DNA from 2 places in the Streptomyces sp. NPDC019890 genome. Region 1 is predicted to be linked to the other one. Evidence: riboswitches for the same ligand, from Rfam matches in the RefSeq annotation. Region 1 holds a riboswitch; the other holds the start of a gene.
What was found. Region 1 has a riboswitch for thiamine pyrophosphate ahead of ACI2LP_RS08575 (thiamine ABC transporter substrate binding subunit). Riboswitches for the same ligand answer to the same signal wherever they lie in the genome.

Region 1 (7,787 bases):
CGTACGCGCTCGACAACAAGAAGTCCGTCCAGCAGATCCTGGACGAGGCCGGTGTCAGCCTGAAGCGCTTCGCGCGCATCAAGGTCGGCATCTGAGCCGGTACGCGATCGACGCCGGAGCCCGCTAGGGTTCCTTACGCAGTCGCCGGTCGCGCTCGCACCGGACGACCGCAGATCTGACGAGGAGGCCATTGCCGACAGGGACAACAAACACCCCACGGCAATGGCCTTCTTCGTATGTGCACGAGGAGATCCCCATGAACAAGGGCGCGGACGCCAATCAGGCTGCCGACGACAAGAGCGACCACGACGCCAACAACGCCGGCCGCTTCATGCTGAAGCTGTCCGGTGAGGCCTTCGCCGGCGGCGGCGGACTCGGCGTCGACCCCGACGTCGTACACGCCATCGCGCGCGAGATCGCCGCGGTGGTCCGCGACGGCGCTCAGATCGCGGTCGTCATCGGCGGTGGCAACTTCTTCCGCGGGGCCGAGCTCCAGCAGCGCGGGATGGACCGGGCCCGCTCGGACTACATGGGCATGCTCGGTACGGTGATGAACTGCCTCGCCCTCCAGGACTTCCTGGAGAAGGAAGGCATCGACTCCCGCGTCCAGACCGCCATCACGATGGGGCAGGTCGCGGAGCCGTACATCCCGCTGCGTGCGGTACGGCACCTGGAGAAGGGCCGGGTCGTCATCTTCGGCGCCGGTATGGGGATGCCGTACTTCTCCACCGACACCACCGCGGCGCAGCGCGCCCTGGAGATCGACGCCCAGGCCCTGCTGATGGGCAAGAACGGCGTCGACGGGGTCTACGACTCCGACCCGAAGACCAACCCCGACGCGGTGAAGTTCGACGCGCTGGAGTACGGCGAGGTGCTCTCCCGCAACCTCAAGGTCGCCGACGCCACCGCCATCACGCTCTGCCGCGACAACGCTCTTCCGATCCTCGTCTTCGAACTGCTCACCGAGGGCAATATCGCTCGGGCCGTCAAGGGTGAGAAGATCGGCACGCTCGTGAGCGACCAGGGCACCAGGGCCTGACCCGGGGGACGTCCCTCGAGGGATGGACAAAGTCCTGCCGGTCGGACACCGTGCAGGGAAGACGCGACGCAGGTTCCGCCGGCCCAGTCGAACGCCGGGCCTACTCAAGACACGCAGGAGCAAGTGGTGATCGAAGAGACCCTCCTCGAGGCCGAGGAGAAGATGGAGAAGGCCGTCCTGGTCGCCAAGGATGACTTCGCCGCGATCCGCACCGGACGTGCGCACCCGGCGATGTTCAACAAGATCGTGGCGGACTACTACGGTGCGCTGACCCCGATCAACCAGCTGGCCTCGTTCTCGGTGCCCGAGGCGCGGATGGCCGTGGTGACCCCGTTCGACAAGAGCGCGCTGCGCAACATCGAGCAGGCGATCCGAGACTCCGACCTCGGCGTCAACCCGAGCAACGACGGCAATATCATCCGGGTGGTCTTCCCGGAGCTGACCCAGGACCGCCGCAAGGAGTTCATCAAGGTCGCCAAGACCAAGGCCGAGGACTCCAAGATCTCGATCCGCTCCGTGCGCCGCAAGGCCAAGGAGACGATCGACAAGTTCATCAAGGACGGCGAGGTCGGCGAGGACGAGGGCCGCCGCGCCGAGAAGGAGCTCGACGACACCACCGCGAAGTACGTCTCGCAGGTGGACGAGCTGCTCAAGCACAAGGAAGCCGAGCTGCTCGAGGTCTGATGAACGACTCTTCCTGGGGGGCCCCGCCGAGAGCCGGTTACTGGGGGCCGCCCGACCAGGGGCCTGCCCCGGCGGGTCCTGCATACGATGAGCATGACGCACAGCAGACTCGGCCCATGCCCATCGTGCCGGACTTTCCCGACGCAGGTAGAGACGCCGAAGACCGTAACGACCGCGACCAGAGCAGCGATCGCGACCGGGGGGCTGCTCGGCTGAGTGGCCCCCTGTTCCGCGACGAGATTCCGCAGGAGCCCATGCCCACCCCGCCGCCGGCGTCCGAGCCGCCGCAGAAGAAGCGGGCCGGCCGTGATCTGCGCGCGGCCATAGGGGTCGGCGTCGGACTCGGCGTGGTGATCGTGGCGTCCCTCTTCGTCGTCAAGGCCGTGTTCATCGGCGTGATAGCGGTCGCCGTCGTGGTCGGCCTGTGGGAACTCACCTCGCGGCTCGAGGAGCGCAAGCAGATCAAGGCCCCGCTGGTGCCGCTCGCGGTGGGCGGCGCGGCGATGGTGGTGGCCGGGTATGTGCGCGGTGCGGAGGGCGCCTGGGTCGCGATGGCGCTCACGGCGCTCGCGGTGCTGGTCTGGCGGATGACGGAACCCCCTGAGGGCTATCTCAAGGACGTCACGGCGGGCGTCTTCGCCGCGTTCTACGTTCCCTTCCTGGCGACGTTCGTCGCGATGATGCTCACTGCGGACGACGGGCCGCAGCGGGTGCTCACCTTCCTGGTGCTGACGGTGGTCAGCGACACGGGCGCGTACGCCGTCGGCTGGCGCTTCGGGAAGCACAAGCTCGCTCCGCGCATCAGTCCGGGGAAGACCAGGGAGGGTCTGCTCGGCGCCGTGGCGTTCGCGATGGTGGCGGGCGCGCTGTGCATGCAGTTCGTCATCGACGACGGCACCTGGTGGCAGGGCCTGCTGCTCGGCCTCGCGGTCGCGGTCAGCGCCACGCTGGGCGACCTGGGCGAGTCGATGATCAAGCGGGACCTGGGCATCAAGGACATGGGCACGCTGCTGCCGGGGCATGGCGGCATCATGGACCGGCTGGACTCGCTGCTGCCCACGGCTCCGGTCGTATGGCTGCTGATGGTGATCTTCGTAGGCAGTGGCTGACCTGTGCGTTTATGCGTCAGGGGCTGGTTGTCCACAGGGCGGCCGGCCCCTCTTCGTATCTCTGCGACACTGGTAGGACCATGCCCAAGCCCGGAGAACTCACTTTCGTCGCGCCCCGCGGAGCCAAGAAGCCGCCGCGGCACCTCGCCGACCTCACGCCCGCCGAGCGCAAGGACGCCGTCGCCGCGATCGGCGAGAAGCCGTTCCGCGCCAAGCAGCTCTCGCAGCACTACTTCGCGCGGTACGCCCACGACCCGGCCCAGTGGACCGACATCCCCGCGACCGCGCGCGAGAAGCTCGCCACTGAGCTGCTGCCCGATCTGATGTCCGTCGTACGGCACATCTCGTGCGACGACGACACCACCCGCAAGACCCTGTGGCGCCTGCACGACGGCACCCTCGTCGAGTCGGTGCTGATGCGCTACCCGGACCGGGTGACCATGTGCATCTCGTCGCAGGCCGGCTGCGGGATGAACTGTCCCTTCTGTGCCACCGGGCAGGCCGGGCTCGACCGCAATCTGTCGACCGCCGAGATCGTGCACCAGATCGTCGACGGCATGCGCGCCCTGCGCGACGGCGAGGTGCCGGGAGGCCCCGCGCGGCTGTCCAACATCGTCTTCATGGGCATGGGCGAGCCGCTCGCCAACTACAAGCGGGTCGTCGGCTCCATCCGCCGGCTCACCGACCCCGAGCCTGACGGCCTCGGGCTCTCGCAGCGCGGGATCACCGTCTCCACCGTCGGCCTGGTGCCCGCGATGCTGCGCTTCGCCGACGAAGGCTTCAAGTGCCGTCTCGCCGTCTCGCTGCACGCGCCGGACGACGAGCTGCGCGACACCCTGGTCCCGGTCAACACGCGCTGGAAGGTGCGGGAGGTGCTGGACGCCGCCTGGGAGTACGCGGAGAAGTCGGGCCGCCGTATCTCCATCGAGTACGCGCTGATCAGGGACATCAACGATCAGGCATGGCGGGGCGATCTGCTGGGTCGCCTGCTCAAGGGCAAGCGGGTCCATGTGAACCTGATCCCGCTCAACCCGACGCCCGGGTCGAAGTGGACGGCATCCCGTCCCGAGGACGAGAAGGCGTTCGTGGAGGCCATCGCGGCCCACGGTGTGCCCGTGACCGTGCGGGACACCCGTGGCCAGGAGATCGACGGAGCGTGCGGACAGCTGGCCGCCTCCGAGCGCTGACCTTGTAACCTGGCCTCGAAACATCTGCATATTCCGACAGGGGAGCGCCACAGCGCTGAGAGTGCGGTACCAGTCAGACCGCAGACCCTCTGAACCTTGCCCAGGTCATTCTGGGTAGGAAGTTCGGTCGCTACTCAAGCTGTTGCGCCCTGCCCGGATCCTGCCTCAGGACCGGGCAGGGCCGCGTCTCTTCCTGGTCATCTCCAGGAGGAATCTCAGTGAGCACCACCAAGAAGATCACGGTCACGGCGCTTGCCGCGGCCCTGGGCGTCAGTACGCTCGCGGCCTGCGGCGGCGAGCAGGCCAAGGGCTCCGCGTCCGACCGCCCGAAGCAGAAGACCGTGACGCTGGTCAGTCATGACTCGTTCGTCGCCTCCGCGTCCGTGCTGAAGCAGTTCACCAAGGAGACCGGCTACACGGTCAAGGTCCTCAAGAGCGGTGACGCGGGCGCCGCCCTCAACAAGGAGATCCTCACCAAGGGCTCTCCGCAGGGCGATGTCTTCTTCGGCGTCGACAACACCCTGCTCTCGCGCGCCCTCGACAACGGCCTGTTCACGCCGTACGAGGCCAAGGGCCTGGCCCAGGTGCCCGACGAGGTGCAGCTCGACAAGGGCAAGCACCGTGTCACGCCCGTCGACACCGGCGACATCTGCGTCAACTACGACAAGAAGTACTTCGCGGACAAGAAGCTGGCCCCGCCGCAGTCCTTCGACGACCTGATCAAGCCCGAGTACAAGAACCTGCTGGTCACGGAGAATGTCGCGACCTCCTCGCCCGGTCTGGGCTTCCTGCTCGGCTCGGTCGGCAAGTACGGCGAGGACGGCTGGCAGGACTACTGGAAGAAGCTGAAGGCCAACGGCGTCAAGGTCGTCGACGGCTGGGAGCAGGCGTACAACGAGGAGTTCTCCGGCTCGGCGGGCGGCAAGAAGGCCAAGGCGGACCGGCCGCTGGTCGTCTCGTACGCATCCAGCCCGCCCGCCGAGGTGCTCTTCGCCAAGCCGCAGCCGGCCCAGGCGCCCACCGGTGTCTCGACGGGAACCTGCTTCCGCCAGACCGAGTTCGCCGGTCTCCTCAAGGGTGCCAAGAACGAGGAGGGCGGCAAGGCACTGCTGGACTTCCTCATCTCCAAGCAGTTCCAGGAGGACATGCCGCTCAACATGTTCGTCAACCCGGTGGTGAAGGGGGCGAAGGTGCCCGAGCTGTTCACCAAGTTCGGCGCGGTCGTCGACAAGCCGGAGACCGTCGCTCCCGACCAGATCGCCAAGAACCGTGAGCAGTGGGTCCAGTCATGGTCCTCGCTCGTAGTGAAGTAACGAAGTCCGTCCGCGGGAGCGCGCCGGGCGCGCTCCGCGGGAACGCGGCGCGGCTCGGGCTGATGGCCGTGCCCGTCGCGTTCTTCGCGGTCTTCTTCGCCAATCCCGTCAGCGCGATCGTCGGCCGCGGCCTCCAGATCGACGGGGTGTGGCAGTTCGGGCGGATCGGCGAGGTGCTCGGCCGCGCCGACATCCAGCACGTGCTGTGGTTCACCACCTGGCAGGCGCTCGCCTCGACGGCGCTCACCATGGTGATCGCGCTGCCCGGCGCGTATGCCTTCGCCCGCCTCGACTTTCCCTTCAAGCGGCTGCTGCGGGCGGTGGTCACCGTTCCGTTCGTGCTGCCGACCGTCGTCGTCGGGACGGCGTTCCTGGCGCTCCTCGGACGCGGCGGGCTGCTCGACGAGCTGTGGGGTGTCAGGCTCGACACCACGGTGTGGGCGATTCTGCTCGCGCACGTCTTCTTCAACTACGCGGTGGTCGTACGGACCGTGGGCGGTCTGTGGTCGCAGCTCGACCCGCGGCAGGAGGAGGCCGCCCGGGTGCTCGGTGCCGGACGGTTCGCCGCCTGGCGACGGGTGACGCTGCCGGCGCTCGGGCCCGCCGTCGCCGCTGCCGCGCTGATGGTCTTCCTCTTCACCTTCACCTCGTTCGGTGTCGTACAGATCCTCGGCGGGCCGACCTTCGCCACGCTCGAGGTGGAGATCTACCGTCAGACCGCCCAGCTGCTGGATCTGTCCACGGCGGCCGTGCTCTCCCTGCTGCAGTTCGCCGCGGTCGGAGCCATCCTCGCCGTGCACGCGTGGACGGTGCGGCGGCGGGAGACCGCGCTGAAGCTGGTGGATCCGGGGCAGACGGCGCGGCGGCCGCGCGGCGCGGGCCAGTGGGCGCTGCTCGGCGGCGTACTCGCCACGATCCTGCTGCTGGTGCTCGTACCGCTCGGCGTCCTGGTCGAGCGCTCGCTCGACGGGCCCGGCGGCTACGGCCTCGGCTACTTCCGGGCGCTCACCTCCAGCGACGCGAGCGGCGGCACGTTCCTCGTACCGCCCATCGAGGCCGTGGCGAACTCGCTGGAGTACGCACTGGTCGCGAGCGGCATCGCGCTGGCCGTCGGCGGACTCGCCGCAGCCGCGCTCACGCGGAGGGCCGGGCGGCTGGTGCGCGGCTTCGACGCACTGCTGATGCTGCCGCTCGGGGTGTCCGCCGTGACCGTCGGCTTCGGTTTTCTGATCACCCTGGACAAGCCGCCGCTCGATCTGCGGGCCTCGTGGATCCTGGTGCCGCTCGCCCAGGCGCTGGTCGGCATCCCCTTCGTCGTACGCACAATGCTGCCCGTCCTGCGGGCGGTCGACGAGCGGCTGCGCGAGGCGGCGGCAGTGCTCGGCGCTTCGCCGCTACGGGTGTGGCGCGAGGTCGACCTGCCGATGGTGCGACGGGCGCTGCTGGTCGCAGCGGGCTTCGCCTTCGCCGTGTCGCTGGGCGAGTTCGGCGCGACCGTCTTCATCGCCAGGCCCGACAATCCGACGCTGCCGGTCGCCGTGGCCCGTCTGCTCGGCCGTCCCGGTGAGCTCAACTACGGGCAGGCGATGGCCCTTTCGACCATCCTGATGGTCGTCTGTGCGGCCGCGCTGCTGCTGCTCGAACGTATCCGGCCCGACCGTTCAGGGGAGTTCTAGATGCTGATGCTGCGGGACGCGACCGTACGGTTCGGGGCCAGGGCGGCGCTCGACGCGGTGGACCTGGAGGTCGCCGACCACGAGATCGTGTGCGTGCTGGGCCCCAGCGGCAGCGGCAAGTCCACACTGCTGCGCGCCGTCGCCGGACTGCAGCGCCTGGACGGCGGCCGGGTACTGCTCGGCGGCGCCGACCAGGCGGGAGTGAGCGTGCACCGGCGCGGAGTGGGCCTGATGTTCCAGGACCACCAGCTCTTCCCGCAGCGCGACGTGGGCGGCAATGTGGCTTTCGGACTGCGTATGCACGGCATGGGCCGACGCGAACAGGCCGACCGGGTGGCCGAGTTGCTGGAGCTCGTCGGGCTGCCCGGCGCGCAGCGCCGGGCCGTGGCCTCGCTCTCCGGCGGCGAGCAGCAGCGGGTTGCGCTGGCCAGGGCGCTCGCGCCCGAGCCCCGGCTGCTGATGCTGGACGAGCCGCTCGGCCAGCTGGACCGAAGTCTGCGCGAACGCCTCGTCGTCGAACTGCGCGAGCTCTTCGGACGGTTGGGCACCACCGTCCTCGCCGTCACCCACGACCAGGGCGAGGCCTTCGCGCTCGCCGACCGGGTGGTCGTCATGCGCGACGGCCGGATCGCCCGGGCGGGCACACCGCTCGACGTCTGGCAGCGGCCCGGCTCGGCATTCGTGGCGCGCTTCCTCGGCTTCGACAATGTGGTGGCGGCGACGGTGAGCGGCGCCGCGGCGGACACGGTGTGGGGCAAGATCCCGGTGCCGGACGGTGC
Region 2 (7,787 bases), on a different contig from region 1:
CAGGCCGTACGCGAACTGCTCGCCGCCTACGGCGGCCGCCGCATCGTGCACGGCCACAGCCCGATTCCGTATCTCCTCGGCGAGGTCGGCACCGAGGACGGCGAGGACGGCGAGCGTCCGGTCGTCGAGGGCCCGCATGTGTACGCGGACGGGCTCGCGATCGCCATGGACGGCGGCGTAACCATGGCCGGAAAGCTCCTTGTCGTCCAACTTCCGCTGTCCAACTGAGGCGAGCCCGGCAGGCGATTTACTGAAACCCCCTGTCACCCCGTGCCGTAACCGCTCTACCATCGGCTTATCCGTAGCAGGCTCTCCTCCGTTTCTGCCCAACTGCCCGATCGATGCGGGCGATCCGGCCCTACGGAGCATCGGGGGATGCACATGAACAGCGCTCCGCACCTGCTGACCGAGGACCGCGCCGAGTACGAGCGCATCCTCGACGACGCGCTGCGCAACGCCCATGACCGTCCGGATCTCGCTGCCGTGGGACAGCGACTGAACGCCGAACAACTGCGCACGATGGCCCTCAACGCGACGGCACTGATCACCACCGCCGCCGCTGCCGAGTACGAGCACTACATCAAGATCCGCGAGGAGATGCGGGCGCCGACGGCCGCCGACTCCGTGCGCAACTCCGTGCTGGCCCCAGCCGGGGAGGACGAGGACTCCGAGCGCGGCGCCGGATTCACCGCCGTCATAGCCGTGCTGGCCCCGGTGCTCGCGGGGACGGCCGCGCTGATCTTCCTTCTGGTCGGCTACATACTGAAGATGCTCAGCCCCGCGCCGTCCTTCGCCGAGACCATGGTCTCCGCAGGCTGGTTCTTCGGGGCTCTGACGGCTGTCGCCATTCTGTTCGCAGCGATCGCGCTGCTGCTGACGGCTCTGCGCAACGGCGCTACGCAGGTCCCGGCCGAGGAGTCGACGGGCGAGCTGCCCGACGAGGTGTCCCGGGCCAAGGAGGCCTGGCGGCACGCCCTGCTTGAGCGTGGACTCCTTCCCTTCCTGCGGGCCGCGCTGGCGGACCCCAGCGCCGACCCGACCTCGTCGGCTCCACCGCGCCATGTGAGCCGTATCCCGAAGGTCGGCTACAGCGGCCCGGACTACTCCAGCCCGAACGAGGGCTCGACGGCGGGACAGCGGCCCACCTTCACCAGCCCGGACTTCACCAGCCCGGACTTCGGCGGCCCCGAGCACCAGCCGGAGTGACCCCCGGCCGGCGCTCGGGGCGGAAGGTCACTCCGGCTGGTGCTCGGGGCCGGGAGGTTCACTCCCGGAGGTCAGCAGCTCCCTCCCGGAGGTCACTCCCGGTGCGCAGGCGTCCGCGCGAGCGAAGTCGTTACTCCGCGATCGGCAGATAGACACGGTTGCCCGCGGCGGCGAACTCCTTGGACTTCTCCGCCATGCCGTCCTCGATCTCCTGCTGCGAGCCGCCGTGCTGCCGCCGGATGTCCTGAGAGATCTTCATGCTGGACAACTGCACCCCTGAAAGGCTCAACAGGGTCGACTCAGAGGATGCCGGCCTGACTGACGGCAGTCATCCAGGCCAGGAACTCAGACAGAAGCCGGTCGTACAGTTCCGAGTCGGGGTGCGCGCCGGGTGACCAACCCGACGTGGGCCGGACACGGCATCGACGGTATCGGGGAGTGGGGGGTCTCGGTCCGCCCGCGGCTGGCCATCATGCTGATGCCCTCGGCACGAGTCGACGAACCGTGTCATATCGCCAGAATAGCGGAATCGTCACCTAACCTGACGAGTGATCACATTGGGTGATCCGCGGCTTGTTGTCGGCGCCATCGGTGCGACCGGCGGAGGCCGGCCCCTTTTCGTGCGACGGAGGTACCGGTGGTCAGACGCAAGGGCAAACAGACTGGGTCCTATCGCGGTCCGGGGCCCGAGAGGAGTGGGCTTCGGCCGTGGTCATGGGCGTGGCTGCGGGCCTGCATGGCGGGACTGGCCATGTTGGCGGGAGTGGCCTTGCCGGTCATCGCCTCGTCACCGGCCTGGGCCGCACCGGGCCCGAACGCTTACGTCACCAACACGAACGACGACACGGTGTCGGTGATCGACACCGCCACCAACGCGGTCACCGCCACCATCACCGTCGGCGACAACCCGTTGGATGTCGCGGTCACCCCGGACGGCCTGCACGCCTACGTCGCCAACCTGGACTCGGACAATGTGTCGGTGATCGACACCGCCACCAACACGGTCACCACCACCATCCCCGTCGGCAACGGCCCGTTCGCTGTCGCGGTCACCCCAGACGGCCAGCAGGTCTACGTCCCCAACGTGAACTCGGAAGATGTGTCGGTGATCGACACCGCCACCAACACGGTCACCACCACCATCCCCGTCGGCAACGTACCGGTCGCTGTGGCGATCACCCCGGACAGCCTGCGCGCCTACGTCACCAACTACGGCTCGGACAATGTGTCGGTGATCGACACCACCACCAACACGGAGATCCTGCCCCGCATCCCCGTCGGCGACGGCCCGTCTGGCGTGGCGATCACCCCGGACGGCCTGCGCGCCTACGTCACCAACCAGAACGTGCACAACGTGTCGGTGATCGACACCACCACCAACACGGAGATCCTGCCCCGCATCGCCGTCGGCAACCAGCCGGTGGGGGTGGCGATCACCCCGGACGGCCAGCAAACCTACGTCGTCAACAGCATCCCGGACACCGTGTCGGTGATCGACACCGCCACCAACACGGTCACCACCACCATCCCCGTCGGCGACAACACGGCCGAGGTGGCGATCACCCCGGACGGCCAGCACGCCTACGTCCCCCGCGCAACCGCGGACAGTGTGGCGGTGATTGACACCGCCACCAACACGGTCACCACCAGCGTCCTCGTCGGAAGCGGGCCGCGTGGTGTCGCGATCAGCCTGATCAGCCTGCCGTCGGCGCCTGCCTTGACCATCACCAAGAGCCACACCGGGAACTTCGTCCGAGGCCGGCAGGGCACCTACACCATCACCGTCGGCAACAACGGAACTGCCCCGACCAATGGCACCACCGTCACCGTTCACGACACCCTCCCAGCAGGACTCTCTGCTGCCAGCATCACCGGCTCCGGATGGCGCTGCACCCGCTCCACCCTCACTTGCACCCGCAGCAACGTCCTGGCCGCCGGGAGCAGCTACCCGCCCATCACCCTGAGAGTCCAGATCGCTCGCAACGCCCCCGCCTCAGTCACCAACACCGCCACCGTGACCGGAGGCGGCGACACCACCACCCACACCGCCACCAACCCCACCACCATCACCGGCAACTGGCAGAACTGGAACTGGGGCTGGAACCGGCCACCCCACCGCCCCTGGTGACGACACCGCAGGCCGCCCCGAACGACGGCAGCGACGTTGCCCGACAAGGACCGGCGCTCGGATCTGAGTAGTTCTCACCGGACCCTGGGCTGCCGCCCATACCGGCAACCACCCTCCCGACTCGGCTCTCCCTGGCCGTCACCGTCGTCTCGGACAGTGGTCGAACTCAATGTCCGAACGGTGCCCCTGTTCCGTTCCGGTCCACCGCGCGGGTTGGGCCAGACGGACAGGGGCACGGCCGACGTCCTCAGTCGGCGAGCGGCAGGTACACGCGGTTCCCCGCCTCGGCGAACTCCTTCGACTTCCGGAGCATCCCCTCAGCGACCTCCTCAGCCGTCGCCCCCGCGGCCGCAGTACCGCCAAACTGCTCTGTGATGCTTTGACTAATCTTCATGCTGCAGAACTTCGGGCCGCACATCGAGCAGAAGTGCGCGGTCTTCGCCGGCTCGGCCGGCAGCGTCTCGTCGTGGAACTCCCGTGCCGTGTCCGGGTCGAGAGCCAGATTGAACTGGTCCTCCCACCGGAACTCGAAGCGCGCGTCGGACAGCGCGTCGTCCCACTCCTGCGCGCCCGGGTGGCCCTTGGCGAGGTCGGCAGCATGTGCCGCGATCTTGTAGGTGATGACGCCGGTCTTCACGTCGTCGCGGTTGGGCAGGCCCAAGTGCTCCTTGGGCGTCACGTAGCAGAGCATTGCCGTGCCCCACCAGGCGATCATGGCCGCCCCGATGCCGGAGGTGATGTGGTCATACGCCGGGGCCACGTCCGTGGTGAGCGGGCCGAGCGTATAGAAGGGGGCCTCCTCGCAGATCTCCTGCTGGAGGTCGATGTTCTCCTTGATCTTGTGCATCGGGACGTGACCGGGGCCTTCGATCATCGTCTGCACATGGAAACGCTTGGCGATCGTGTTGAGTTCCCCGAGCGTGCGCAACTCCGCGAACTGCGCCTCGTCGTTGGCGTCCGCGATCGAGCCGGGCCGCAGTCCGTCACCGAGGGAGTACGTCACGTCGTACGCGGCGAGAATCTCGCAGAGCTCCTCGAAGTTCTCGTACAGGAACGACTCCTTGTGGTGCGCCAGGCACCAGGCCGCCATGATCGAGCCACCGCGCGAGACGATGCCGGTCTTGCGGTTGGCAGTCAGCGGGACGTAGGGCAGCCGCACGCCCGCGTGGACCGTCATGTAGTCCACGCCCTGCTCGGCCTGCTCGATGACCGTGTCCTTGTAGATCTCCCAGGTCAGCTCCTCGGCCTTGCCGTCGACCTTCTCCAGCGCCTGATAGAGCGGCACGGTACCGATCGGCACGGGGGAGTTGCGCAGCACCCACTCGCGCGTGGTGTGGATGTTGCGGCCGGTGGAGAGGTCCATGACGGTGTCCGCACCCCAGCGGGTCGCCCAGGTCATCTTCTCCACCTCCTCCTCGATGGAGGAAGTGACCGCGGAGTTGCCGATGTTGGCGTTGACCTTCACCAGGAACCTCTTGCCGATGATCATCGGCTCGATCTCCGGGTGGTTGACGTTGGCGGGCAGGACCGCACGGCCTGCGGCGATCTCCTCACGTACGACCTCGGGGGAGACGTTCTCGCGGATCGCGACGTACTCCATCTCCGGCGTGATCTCGCCACGTCGGGCGTACGCGAGCTGCGTCACCGCCACTCCGGCACGGCCCCGGCGGGGCTGCCGCGGGCGGCCGGGGAAGACGGCGTCGAGGTTGCGCAGACCGCCCCGCGGCGAGGTGTGCTTGATCCCGTCGTCCTCGGGGCGGACCGGGCGGCCCGCGTACTCCTCGGTGTCGCCGCGGCCGATGATCCAGTTCTCCCGCAGCGGCGCCAGACCGCGGCGGACGTCGGTCTCGACACTCGGGTCGGTGTACGGACCGGACGTGTCGTACAGCGTCACGTCCTTGCCGTTGGTGAGGTGCACCTGGCGGACCGGCACCCGGAGGTCGGGGCGCGAGCCCTCGACGTACCCCTTGTGCCAGCCCGGCTTGCGCTCGTCCTGGCTGGTGGCAGGCGTGCGTGCATCCTGAACGGTCATGAGACCTACTCCCTACGCCGGCATTACCCGGTAACAGGTTCGGCGGTCGACGCAGCGGCTTCCGTACGTCTCGTACGGAGGTCAGCGCCCTCTCAGCCCGGTGCTCCGAGCTCCCGCGTGTGCAAAGGTGCCACCACGCTAGCGTCATTTCTGGCGTGCTGAACAGAGGGGCCCTGTCGTTCTTGCGATGATCGGTCGGTGACAGCATCGCCGACCTCATCGCCGCAGCCGCCCGAGTCCCATGGCCATTCCCACAGCCATGGGCCCGCCGCGCCCGTCTCGCTGCATCTCCGCAAGGTCATTGCCGCGGTGCTGATTCCTTTCGCCGCCGCGGTCGTCGTGGGCCTGGTCGTGCTCTGGCCGGGCGGCGCCCCCGGCCATGAGCGCACGGGCGTCGGCTTCGACCGGCAGACCCAGCAGGGCAAGGTCACGCAGGTCGAGAAGGTCAACTGCAAGGACGTGAACGTCGCGGTCCCGCCGACCGGTGACACATCCACGCCGGAGGGACGTGAGGCGGTCAATTCCCGGAAGGGCAGCTGCAAGAAGGCGACGATCGAGGTCACCACGGGCAAGGACAAGGGCCGCACCTTCACCGAGATCATCCAGCCCGACGCGTCACGGCAGTTGAGCGAGGGCCAGGGCGTAGTGGTGGCGTACGCCCCCGACGCGCCCCGCGATCTGCAGTACTCCGTGACCGATGTGAACCGGAAGTTCCCGATTGCGGTGCTGGCCGGGATCTTCGCACTCGCGGTGGTGGTGGTGGGACGGATGCGCGGCGTGATGGCTCTGATCGCGCTCGCGGCCTCCTTCGCCGTCCTGACGCTGTTCATCCTGCCCGCTATCCTGCAGGGCTCCAATCCACTGATCGTCGCGGTGGTCGGAGGCGGCGCGATCATGCTGATCGCGCTCTATTTGTGCCACGGTCTCAGCGCGCGCACCTCGGTCGCGGTCCTCGGCACACTGGTCTCGCTGCTGCTGACCGGACTGCTCGGCTCGCTCTTCATCGGCTGGGCGAGCCTGACCGGCAACACCGACGACAACACCGGCCTGATCCACGGCCTGTATCCGAACATCGACATGAGCGGTCTGCTGCTCGCCGGAGTCATCATCGGCTCGCTCGGCGTGCTCGACGACGTGACGGTGACCCAGACCTCCGCGGTGTGGGAACTGCACCAGGCGGACCCGGACATGGGCCCGCGAAGGCTCTACCGGGCAGGTATGCGGATCGGCCAGGACCACATCGCCTCCGTCGTCAACACGCTCGTACTGGCTTACGCGGGCGCGGCGTTGCCGCTGCTGCTGCTCTTCTCGATCGCGCAGAGCAGCGTGGGGACGGTGGCCAACAGTGAGCTGGTGGCGGAGGAGATCGTACGGATGCTGGTGGGGTCGATCGGCCTGGTCGCCTCGGTGCCGGTGACCACCGCGCTCGCGGGGCTGGTGGTCTCCGCCGACCGGCCGGGGGCGCCTGCGAAGGCCGGCAGATCGCCGGTGCGGGGCGGCAGGGGCCGTCGCCGCAAGACGTAGCCCACCGAGGACGCCACGTGGCTCACCGGACCAGGCACACGGGCGGTGGTCTCAGCCGGCGTTCTCCTCGGCGAGGATGCGCCCGAGCGCATCCTCGAGACTGACCTCGAAGTCACCGAACGTACGCTCCTGCCCCAGGGGCACCAGCTTGTCGGTGCGGTCGAGGAAGGCCACGAGCGGCGCCACGCCCACCCGGAACCGCGCCCGGTCGCAACCGACCTGGAGCTGGACGACGACGTCCGACAGCCCCTCGGGCCCGGTCGGCGCGATGCGCACGTCACCGTCCCCGCTCGGCCCGTTGATCCCGTCGAGCAGCAACTCCCGCCCGAAGGCCCAGGTCACCGGGGCGTCTCCGGGCAGATGGAAGGTCATCCGCACCGCGAACGGATCTCCCGTCTCGTATCGGAGCTCCACCGGGATCCGGAATGAGAGCTCCTCGGAGACAAGGAAGTTCATCTGGACCTCGGCCTGGACCGACTCGCGCATCTTGTAACCCCACATTGGATCAAGCACTGAACACATAACTCGGCTCAAAACGGCCAGGAATGATCCCCCATGGCCCTCTTGACGCAATCGTCCAGTAAGTACTAAGTGATCACAAGGAGTGATTTTTCAGATACTGATAGAGAACACAAGGGAGTTGAGCAGCCCGCCATGGCTTTGCGTAGCTGTTCGATGGCGAGAAGTGGTCATTCCTGATGGTGGAGAGAGCCACCGAAGGCGAGCCGCCCGACCGCGTCGCCGAGGACGAACACGCCCTTCTCGCGGCGCAGATAGTCCTCGTGCGTCAGGGTGCGCAGCAGGTGGTACGCGGTGGGAAGCGGGAGCCCCGCCTCGCGGGCCAGCTGTTTTGCGGGGGCTCCGGCGGGATGCGAGCCCGCGGCCTCCAGCAGTCTC

Region 2: linked by a shared signal. The riboswitch ahead of thiC (phosphomethylpyrimidine synthase ThiC) and the one ahead of ACI2LP_RS08575 (thiamine ABC transporter substrate binding subunit) in region 1 are both predicted to bind thiamine pyrophosphate.

What each region holds. Positions count from the first base shown of each region.
Region 1 is NZ_JBJDQK010000003.1:40,140-47,926, reverse strand. It holds gene tsf (translation elongation factor Ts) at 1-95, shown strand, start outside; gene pyrH (UMP kinase) at 257-1,039, shown strand; gene frr (ribosome recycling factor) at 1,166-1,723, shown strand; gene ACI2LP_RS08585 (phosphatidate cytidylyltransferase) at 1,723-2,832, shown strand; gene rlmN (23S rRNA (adenine(2503)-C(2))-methyltransferase RlmN) at 2,913-4,019, shown strand; TPP riboswitch at 4,048-4,158, shown strand; gene ACI2LP_RS08575 (thiamine ABC transporter substrate binding subunit) at 4,238-5,332, shown strand; gene ACI2LP_RS08570 (ABC transporter permease) at 5,395-7,008, shown strand; gene ACI2LP_RS08565 (ABC transporter ATP-binding protein) at 7,009-7,787, shown strand, end outside.
Region 2 is NZ_JBJDQK010000005.1:162,227-170,013, forward strand. It holds gene ACI2LP_RS15745 (metallophosphoesterase) at 1-228, shown strand, start outside; gene ACI2LP_RS15750 (hypothetical protein) at 376-1,206, shown strand; partial or broken gene ACI2LP_RS15755 (thiamine biosynthesis protein ThiC) at 1,337-1,474, opposite strand; gene ACI2LP_RS15760 (YncE family protein) at 1,844-3,334, shown strand; gene thiC (phosphomethylpyrimidine synthase ThiC) at 3,582-5,366, opposite strand; TPP riboswitch at 5,359-5,493, opposite strand; gene ACI2LP_RS15770 (YibE/F family protein) at 5,565-6,890, shown strand; gene ACI2LP_RS15775 (SsgA family sporulation/cell division regulator) at 6,942-7,376, opposite strand; partial or broken gene ACI2LP_RS15780 (helix-turn-helix domain-containing protein) at 7,601-7,787, opposite strand, start outside.